DNA from 3 places in the Psychrobacillus sp. FSL H8-0484 genome. Region 1 is predicted to be linked to each of the others. Evidence: a T-box and tRNA genes for the amino acid it is inferred to sense, from the RefSeq annotation. Region 1 holds a T-box; the other regions hold tRNA genes.
The links. The T-box of region 1 lies ahead of thrS (threonine--tRNA ligase). A T-box ahead of a tRNA ligase gene usually reads a tRNA of that ligase, here a tRNA-Thr.
Positions count from the first base shown of each region.

Region 2: it encodes a tRNA-Thr, which carries the amino acid that the T-box ahead of thrS (threonine--tRNA ligase) is inferred to sense. The anticodon was not compared.
Region 3: it encodes a tRNA-Thr, which carries the amino acid that the T-box ahead of thrS (threonine--tRNA ligase) is inferred to sense. The anticodon was not compared.

Region 1 is NZ_JBBOSZ010000001.1:3,855,306-3,857,602, forward strand. Features, by position in the region: gene MHH81_RS18970 (GNAT family N-acetyltransferase) at 1-87, opposite strand, end outside; gene thrS (threonine--tRNA ligase) at 174-1,376, opposite strand; T-box leader at 1,424-1,649, opposite strand; T-box leader at 1,694-1,923, opposite strand; T-box leader at 1,966-2,196, opposite strand.
Region 2 is NZ_JBBOSZ010000001.1:3,029,121-3,031,417, reverse strand. Features, by position in the region: rRNA gene MHH81_RS14820 (23S ribosomal RNA) at 1-1,100, shown strand, start outside; rRNA gene rrf (5S ribosomal RNA) at 1,225-1,340, shown strand; tRNA gene MHH81_RS14810 (tRNA-Val) at 1,387-1,462, shown strand; tRNA gene MHH81_RS14805 (tRNA-Thr) at 1,476-1,551, shown strand; tRNA gene MHH81_RS14800 (tRNA-Lys) at 1,560-1,632, shown strand; tRNA gene MHH81_RS14795 (tRNA-Leu) at 1,656-1,740, shown strand; tRNA gene MHH81_RS14790 (tRNA-Gly) at 1,758-1,832, shown strand; tRNA gene MHH81_RS14785 (tRNA-Leu) at 1,848-1,936, shown strand; tRNA gene MHH81_RS14780 (tRNA-Arg) at 1,958-2,034, shown strand; tRNA gene MHH81_RS14775 (tRNA-Pro) at 2,042-2,118, shown strand; tRNA gene MHH81_RS14770 (tRNA-Ala) at 2,134-2,209, shown strand; tRNA gene MHH81_RS14765 (tRNA-Met) at 2,238-2,297, shown strand, end outside.
Region 3 is NZ_JBBOSZ010000001.1:3,338,852-3,341,148, reverse strand. Features, by position in the region: rRNA gene MHH81_RS16450 (23S ribosomal RNA) at 1-126, shown strand, start outside; rRNA gene rrf (5S ribosomal RNA) at 253-368, shown strand; tRNA gene MHH81_RS16440 (tRNA-Asn) at 379-453, shown strand; tRNA gene MHH81_RS16435 (tRNA-Ser) at 459-550, shown strand; tRNA gene MHH81_RS16430 (tRNA-Glu) at 574-648, shown strand; tRNA gene MHH81_RS16425 (tRNA-Val) at 681-756, shown strand; tRNA gene MHH81_RS16420 (tRNA-Met) at 786-862, shown strand; tRNA gene MHH81_RS16415 (tRNA-Asp) at 866-941, shown strand; tRNA gene MHH81_RS16410 (tRNA-Phe) at 963-1,038, shown strand; tRNA gene MHH81_RS16405 (tRNA-Thr) at 1,046-1,121, shown strand; tRNA gene MHH81_RS16400 (tRNA-Tyr) at 1,131-1,214, shown strand; tRNA gene MHH81_RS16395 (tRNA-Trp) at 1,226-1,299, shown strand; tRNA gene MHH81_RS16390 (tRNA-His) at 1,324-1,399, shown strand; tRNA gene MHH81_RS16385 (tRNA-His) at 1,434-1,509, shown strand; tRNA gene MHH81_RS16380 (tRNA-Gln) at 1,511-1,582, shown strand; tRNA gene MHH81_RS16375 (tRNA-Gly) at 1,590-1,664, shown strand; tRNA gene MHH81_RS16370 (tRNA-Cys) at 1,673-1,746, shown strand; tRNA gene MHH81_RS16365 (tRNA-Leu) at 1,774-1,856, shown strand.

The DNA.
Region 1 (2,297 bases):
CACTCTCGGTTGATACATGTCATATATCGCCCAACTATTTCCGGCTAACACAGCAACCCCTATAAATAAAAGGATCCACTTTCTCACAAAATCCCCCCCATTTAGTTTCATTCGTTAAGGATGGTAAAAAATCCTTTTCAATATCATAAATTAGGGGGCGATCCTTTATTAGATTAAACCCTTTTTTCAACTTTTAAATGCTCAATTAACTCACTCATGTTCATTTCCCCAATACTACCTACTTTATGTTTTCTCACAGAGACCACATCTTTCTCCATTTCTTGATCTCCCACAATCAGCATATATGGATGCTTTTGGAGTGCGGCTTCTCGAATTTTCAAGCCGATTTTCTCCACTCGATTATCAATTTCTACTCGATATCCATCTTGTTCAAGCTTGCGTTTTACTTCTTCTGCATACGAAACATGCGCATCTGCGATTGGTAAAATTTTCACTTGAACAGGTGCTAACCAAAGAGGGAAACTCCCTTGGAAATGTTCTAACAGAATTGCTATGAAACGTTCGATAGATCCATAAATCGCTCGGTGAATCATTATTGGTTGTTTCAATTGATTGTCCTCATCAATATATTGACAGCTAAACTTTTCAGGCATTTGGAAATCTAGTTGCACTGTGCCACATTGCCAGCTGCGTCCAAGTGAATCTAAAATATGAAAATCGATTTTCGGTCCGTAGAATGCCCCGTCTCCTTCATTTACTTGATAATCTAGCTGTTTTTTCTTTAATACTGATTCAAGTGCTTGCTCTGCTTGATCCCAGACTTCGACCGAACCCATGAAATCTGCTGGTCGAGTGGAGAGCTCTATTTTGTAACTAAAACCAAACTCTGAATAAAATTCATCTACTAAATCGAGCACTTTATCTATTTCACTTTCGATCTGATCTTCCCTCACGAAAAGATGCGCATCATCCTGTGTAAATGCACGAACTCTTAAAAGGCCATTTAACGATCCAGATAACTCATGACGGTGAACTAAGCCAAGCTCTGCATAACGAACAGGCAACTCTCTATAACTCCTTCTCTTACTGTTGAAAATGAGTAGTGCACCTGGGCAGCTCATTGGTTTAATCGCATATTTTTGTTCATCGACATTGGAGAAATACATATTTTCATGGTAATGATCCCAATGACCTGATTGCTCCCAAAGTTCTTGCTTCATCATAATGGGAGTTTTAATTTCTTGGTATCCCGCCCTTTGATGCTTAATTCTCCATAAATTTTCAAGCTCATTGCGCAACACCATGCCCTTCGGCAAATAAAACGGCATTCCCGGTGCTTCTTCACTAGACATAAATAACTCTAATTGTTGACCTAACTTCTGATGACTTATTCTTTCTTCTGCTTTTGCTGACATTTTAATTCCTCCTAAATTTATATTAAAAAAGACCACACCCATCCCAGTAAAGGGACGAGTGTGGTCGTGGTTCCACCCTAATTTTGCAACACAAAGATGCATTGCGCTCATAATAGATAACGGTTTTCCCGATTATGGATAATCACAGTTTTGCTTTCACCATAATAGCTCCCAGGTGGTAAATCATCTTTTTTTCTTCAGGGCTCTCAGCATTACACCCTGTTCTCTGATAAGAAAATATTAGATAATTCATGTCCTGTTCTTCGCTTATTTTACTATATTTATTTTTAAATACAAAAAGACCACACCCATCCCAGTAAAGGGACGAGTGTGGTCGTGGTTCCACCCTAATTTTGCAATACAAAAAATCGTACTGCTCTCATAAAAAGATAACGGGTTCTCCCGATTATGGATAATCACAGTTTCGCTTTCCCCATAATAGCTCCCAGGTGGTAAATCATCTTTTTTTCTTCAGGGCTCTCAGCATTTCACCCTGTTCTCTGATAAGAAAATATTAGATAATTCATGTCCTGTTCTTCGCTTATTTACTTTATTTATTTTAAATACAAAAAGACCACACCCATCCCAGTAAAGGGACGAGTGTGGTCGTGGTTCCACCCTAATTTTGCAATACAAAAAAATCGTATTGCTCTCATAAAAAAGATAACGGGTTCTCCCGATTATGGATAATCACAGTTTCGCTTTCCCCATAATAGCTCCAAGGTGGTAAATCATTCTTTTTTCTTCAGGGCTCTCAGCCATTCACCCTGTTCTCTGATAAGAAATAAATAATGATTCGTGTCCTTTTCTTCGCTTTCAATGCTTTATAAATATTTTTTCTATTATATTCAATAGATTCCGAATGGTCAACACTTTTCTATTTTTTTGGGTAACGGGAACAGCCCGATCTTTCCAAACAAA
Region 2 (2,297 bases), 830 kb from region 1:
CAAAACCGTAAGGTGAAGTATAGGGGCTGACGCCTGCCCGGTGCTGGAAGGTTAAGAGGAGTGCTTAGCGCAAGCGAAGGTGCGAATTGAAGCCCCAGTAAACGGCGGCCGTAACTATAACGGTCCTAAGGTAGCGAAATTCCTTGTCGGGTAAGTTCCGACCCGCACGAAAGGCGTAACGATCTGGGCACTGTCTCAACGAGAGACTCGGTGAAATTATAGTACCTGTGAAGATGCAGGTTACCCGCGACAGGACGGAAAGACCCCGTGGAGCTTTACTATAGCTTGATATTGAATTTTGGTGCAACTTGTACAGGATAGGCAGGAGCCTTAGAGCCCGGAGCGCCAGCTTCGGAGGAGGCGTCGGTGGGATACTGCCCTGGTTGTATTGAAATTCTAACCCATACCCGTAACCCGGGTAGGAGACAGTGTCAGGCGGGTAGTTTGACTGGGGCGGTCGCCTCCTAAAGTGTAACGGAGGCGCCCAAAGGTTCCCTCAGAATGGTTGGAAATCATTCGAAGAGTGTAAAGGCAGAAGGGAGCTTGACTGCGAGACCTACAAGTCGAGCAGGGTCGAAAGACGGGCTTAGTGATCCGGTGGTTCCGCATGGAAGGGCCATCGCTCAACGGATAAAAGCTACCCCGGGGATAACAGGCTTATCTCCCCCAAGAGTCCACATCGACGGGGAGGTTTGGCACCTCGATGTCGGCTCATCGCATCCTGGGGCTGTAGTCGGTCCCAAGGGTTGGGCTGTTCGCCCATTAAAGCGGTACGCGAGCTGGGTTCAGAACGTCGTGAGACAGTTCGGTCCCTATCCGTCGTGGGCGTAGGAAATTTGAGAGGAGCTGTCCTTAGTACGAGAGGACCGGGATGGACACACCGCTGGTGTACCAGTTGTTCTGCCAAGAGCATCGCTGGGTAGCTATGTGTGGACGGGATAAGTGCTGAAAGCATCTAAGCACGAAGCCCCCCTCAAGATGAGATTTCCCATTACGCAAGTAAGTAAGATCCCTCAAAGACGATGAGGTAGATAGGTTCGGGGTGGAAGCGTGGCGACACGTGCAGCTGACGAATACTAATCGATCGAGGACTTAACCAAATTAGAATTTACAGAATTCAATGTCTTTTATCCAGTTTTGAAAGAATAATTTTATTTTAAAAAAATACTTGTAATTTTCTACACAGTTGTTATAATAAAACTTGTCTTTCATTAATTATTCAAGTCTAGTGATGATGGCGAAGAGGTCACACCCGTTCCCATACCGAACACGGAAGTTAAGCTCTTCAGCGCCGATGGTAGTTGGGGGTTTCCCCCTGCAAGAGTAGGACGTCGCTGGGCTTGCGATAAGTACATAATAGTAACTTGTTATGAATTATATTACCCAGGAGGATTAGCTCAGCTGGGAGAGCATCTGCCTTACAAGCAGAGGGTCGGCGGTTCGAGCCCGTCATCCTCCACCATATATTTACTCCTGCCGGAGTAGCTCAACTGGTAGAGCAACTGACTTGTAATCAGTAGGTTGAGGGTTCAAGTCCTTTCTCCGGCACCATTTCTTTCGAGCCATTAGCTCAGTTGGTAGAGCATCTGACTTTTAATCAGAGGGTCGTAGGTTCGAATCCTACATGGCTCATCACTTTTAAGTGAATTATGTATGCGGGTGTGGCGGAACTGGCAGACGCACTAGACTTAGGATCTAGCGCCGCAAGGCGTGGGGGTTCGACTCCCTTCACCCGCACCATTTAATTTAATAACCGAGCGGAAGTAGTTCAGTGGTAGAACACCACCTTGCCAAGGTGGGGGTCGCGAGTTCGAACCTCGTCTTCCGCTCCAAAGATTCATTTAAGTGCCGGGGTGGCGGAACTGGCAGACGCACAGGACTTAAAATCCTGCGGTAGGTGACTACCGTACCGGTTCGATTCCGGTCCTCGGCACCATTTTTTAAAAAAAGAATTTAAGCGCCCGTAGCTCAATTGGATAGAGCGTCTGACTACGGATCAGAAGGTTGTGGGTTCGACTCCTGCCGGGCGCGCCATATATATCGGGAAGTAGCTCAGCTTGGTAGAGCACTTGGTTTGGGACCAAGGGGTCGCAGGTTCGAATCCTGTCTTCCCGACCAGTTATTATTACATTTGGGGCCTTAGCTCAGCTGGGAGAGCGCCTGCCTTGCACGCAGGAGGTCAGCGGTTCGATCCCGCTAGGCTCCACCAAATAATATTAAATTATAAAAAATATCATGGCGGCGTAGCTCAGCTGGCTAGAGCATTCGGTTCATACCCGAAAGGTCGTGGGTTCGAC
Region 3 (2,297 bases), 520 kb from region 1:
CAAGATGAGATTTCCCATTACGCAAGTAAGTAAGATCCCTCAAAGACGATGAGGTAGATAGGTTCGGGGTGGAAGCGTGGCGACACGTGCAGCTGACGAATACTAATCGATCGAGGACTTAACCAAAATAGAATTTGAAGAATTCAATGTCTTTTATCCAGTTTTGAAAGAATAAAAAAGATTTTTTTAAAAAAACTATTGCAATAAAGTTATAGTTATGATATAATAAATCTTGTCTTTCAAATTAATATGTCTAGTGATGATGGAGAAGAGGTCACACCCGTTCCCATACCGAACACGGAAGTTAAGCTCTTCATCGCCGATGGTAGTTGGGGGTTTCCCCCTGCAAGAGTAGGACGTCGCTGGGCATAATAACATTCCGAAGTAGCTCAGTGGTAGAGCAATCGACTGTTAATCGATTGGTCGTAGGTTCGAGTCCTACCTTCGGAGCCATTTTTGGAGAGCTGTCCGAGTGGCCGAAGGAGCACGATTGGAAATCGTGTAGGCGGGTAACACTGTCTCAAGGGTTCAAATCCCTTGCTCTCCGCCAGATAACTTTCATTACTACATAATGGCCCCTTGGTCAAGCGGTTAAGACACCGCCCTTTCACGGCGGTAACACGGGTTCGAATCCCGTAGGGGTCACCATTTATTTTTCAAAAGAATAAAACCAGCATTTTGGAGGATTAGCTCAGCTGGGAGAGCATCTGCCTTACAAGCAGAGGGTCGGCGGTTCGAGCCCGTCATCCTCCACCATTATTTTAAACAGTTCATTATATTATTATCGCGGGGTGGAGCAGTTCGGTAGCTCGTCGGGCTCATAACCCGAAGGTCACAGGTTCAAATCCTGTCCCCGCAACCAAATGGTCCCGTGGTGTAGCGGTTAACATGCCTGCCTGTCACGCAGGAGATCGCCGGTTCGATCCCGGTCGGGACCGCCATTTTTTAAAAAATACATATGTGGCTCAGTAGCTCAGTCGGTAGAGCAAAGGACTGAAAATCCTTGTGTCGGCGGTTCGATTCCGTCCTGAGCCACCATATATACGCCGAAATAGCTCAATTGGTAGAGCAACTGACTTGTAATCAGTAGGTTGGGGGTTCAAGTCCTCTTTTCGGCACCACTGTTTAGTGGAGGGGTAGCGAAGTGGCTAAACGCGGCGGACTGTAAATCCGCTCCTTAGGGTTCGGCGGTTCGAATCCGTCCCCCTCCACCAGTTTTTATTTTAGGGGCATAGTTTAACGGTAGAATAGAGGTCTCCAAAACCTTTGATGTGGGTTCGATTCCTACTGCCCCTGCCAACTATAAAGTTAACTTGAATAATGGCGGTTGTGGCGAAGTGGTTAACGCACCGGATTGTGATTCCGGCATTCGTGGGTTCAATTCCCATCAGTCGCCCCATATTCCTAATTTGTTAACTCTTTTTTTATTTGTGGCGGTTGTGGCGAAGTGGTTAACGCACCGGATTGTGATTCCGGCATTCGTGGGTTCAATTCCCATCAGTCGCCCCATTGGGGTATAGCCAAGCGGTAAGGCAACGGATTTTGATTCCGTCATGCCCTGGTTCGAATCCAGGTACCCCAGTTTATTTGCGGAAGTAGTTCAGTGGTAGAACACCACCTTGCCAAGGTGGGGGTCGCGAGTTCGAACCTCGTCTTCCGCTCCAATTTATATGGCGGCATAGCCAAGTGGTAAGGCACAGGTCTGCAACACCTTTATCACCGGTTCAAATCCGGTTGCCGCCTCCAATTTTTAAATAACTGCCTAGTATTTTTGCCGGTGTGGCGGAATTGGCAGACGCGCGGGACTCAAAATCCCGTATCCTCTGGATGTGCCGGTTCGACCCCGGCCACCGGTATCAACGTTATACACAAAGTTTATAAAATTCTATAATCGTAAAAAATAAGACGGGTTTCCTAACCCGTCTTATTTTTTTATAGACAATCAAAAACAATAAATTGTGAGTTATATTGTGTTTTTAAAATAGTACAATTTGAGAGCGACTGAACTTGAAAACTTATGGTCTAAAAGCATTCCAAGCAAACGAATATTATTTAAAGCATCATTGCTTTCTTTACATTCTACTTCTAGAGTAGGATAAACATATTGATTATTATAAGGTTTCTCCACTCTATGGCGCATGTCTTTTTGATATTTTAATTTATGAATTTGGAAATTTTGTTCCAGTATTGCAATAAGGTTATTGTTGTTTCTTTAAAAATCTATTATTTTTGCCTAATTGTTCAATGATTTCTGAGAAACATATGTTGTTTTAGCACATGAATATTATTGTTTTCTC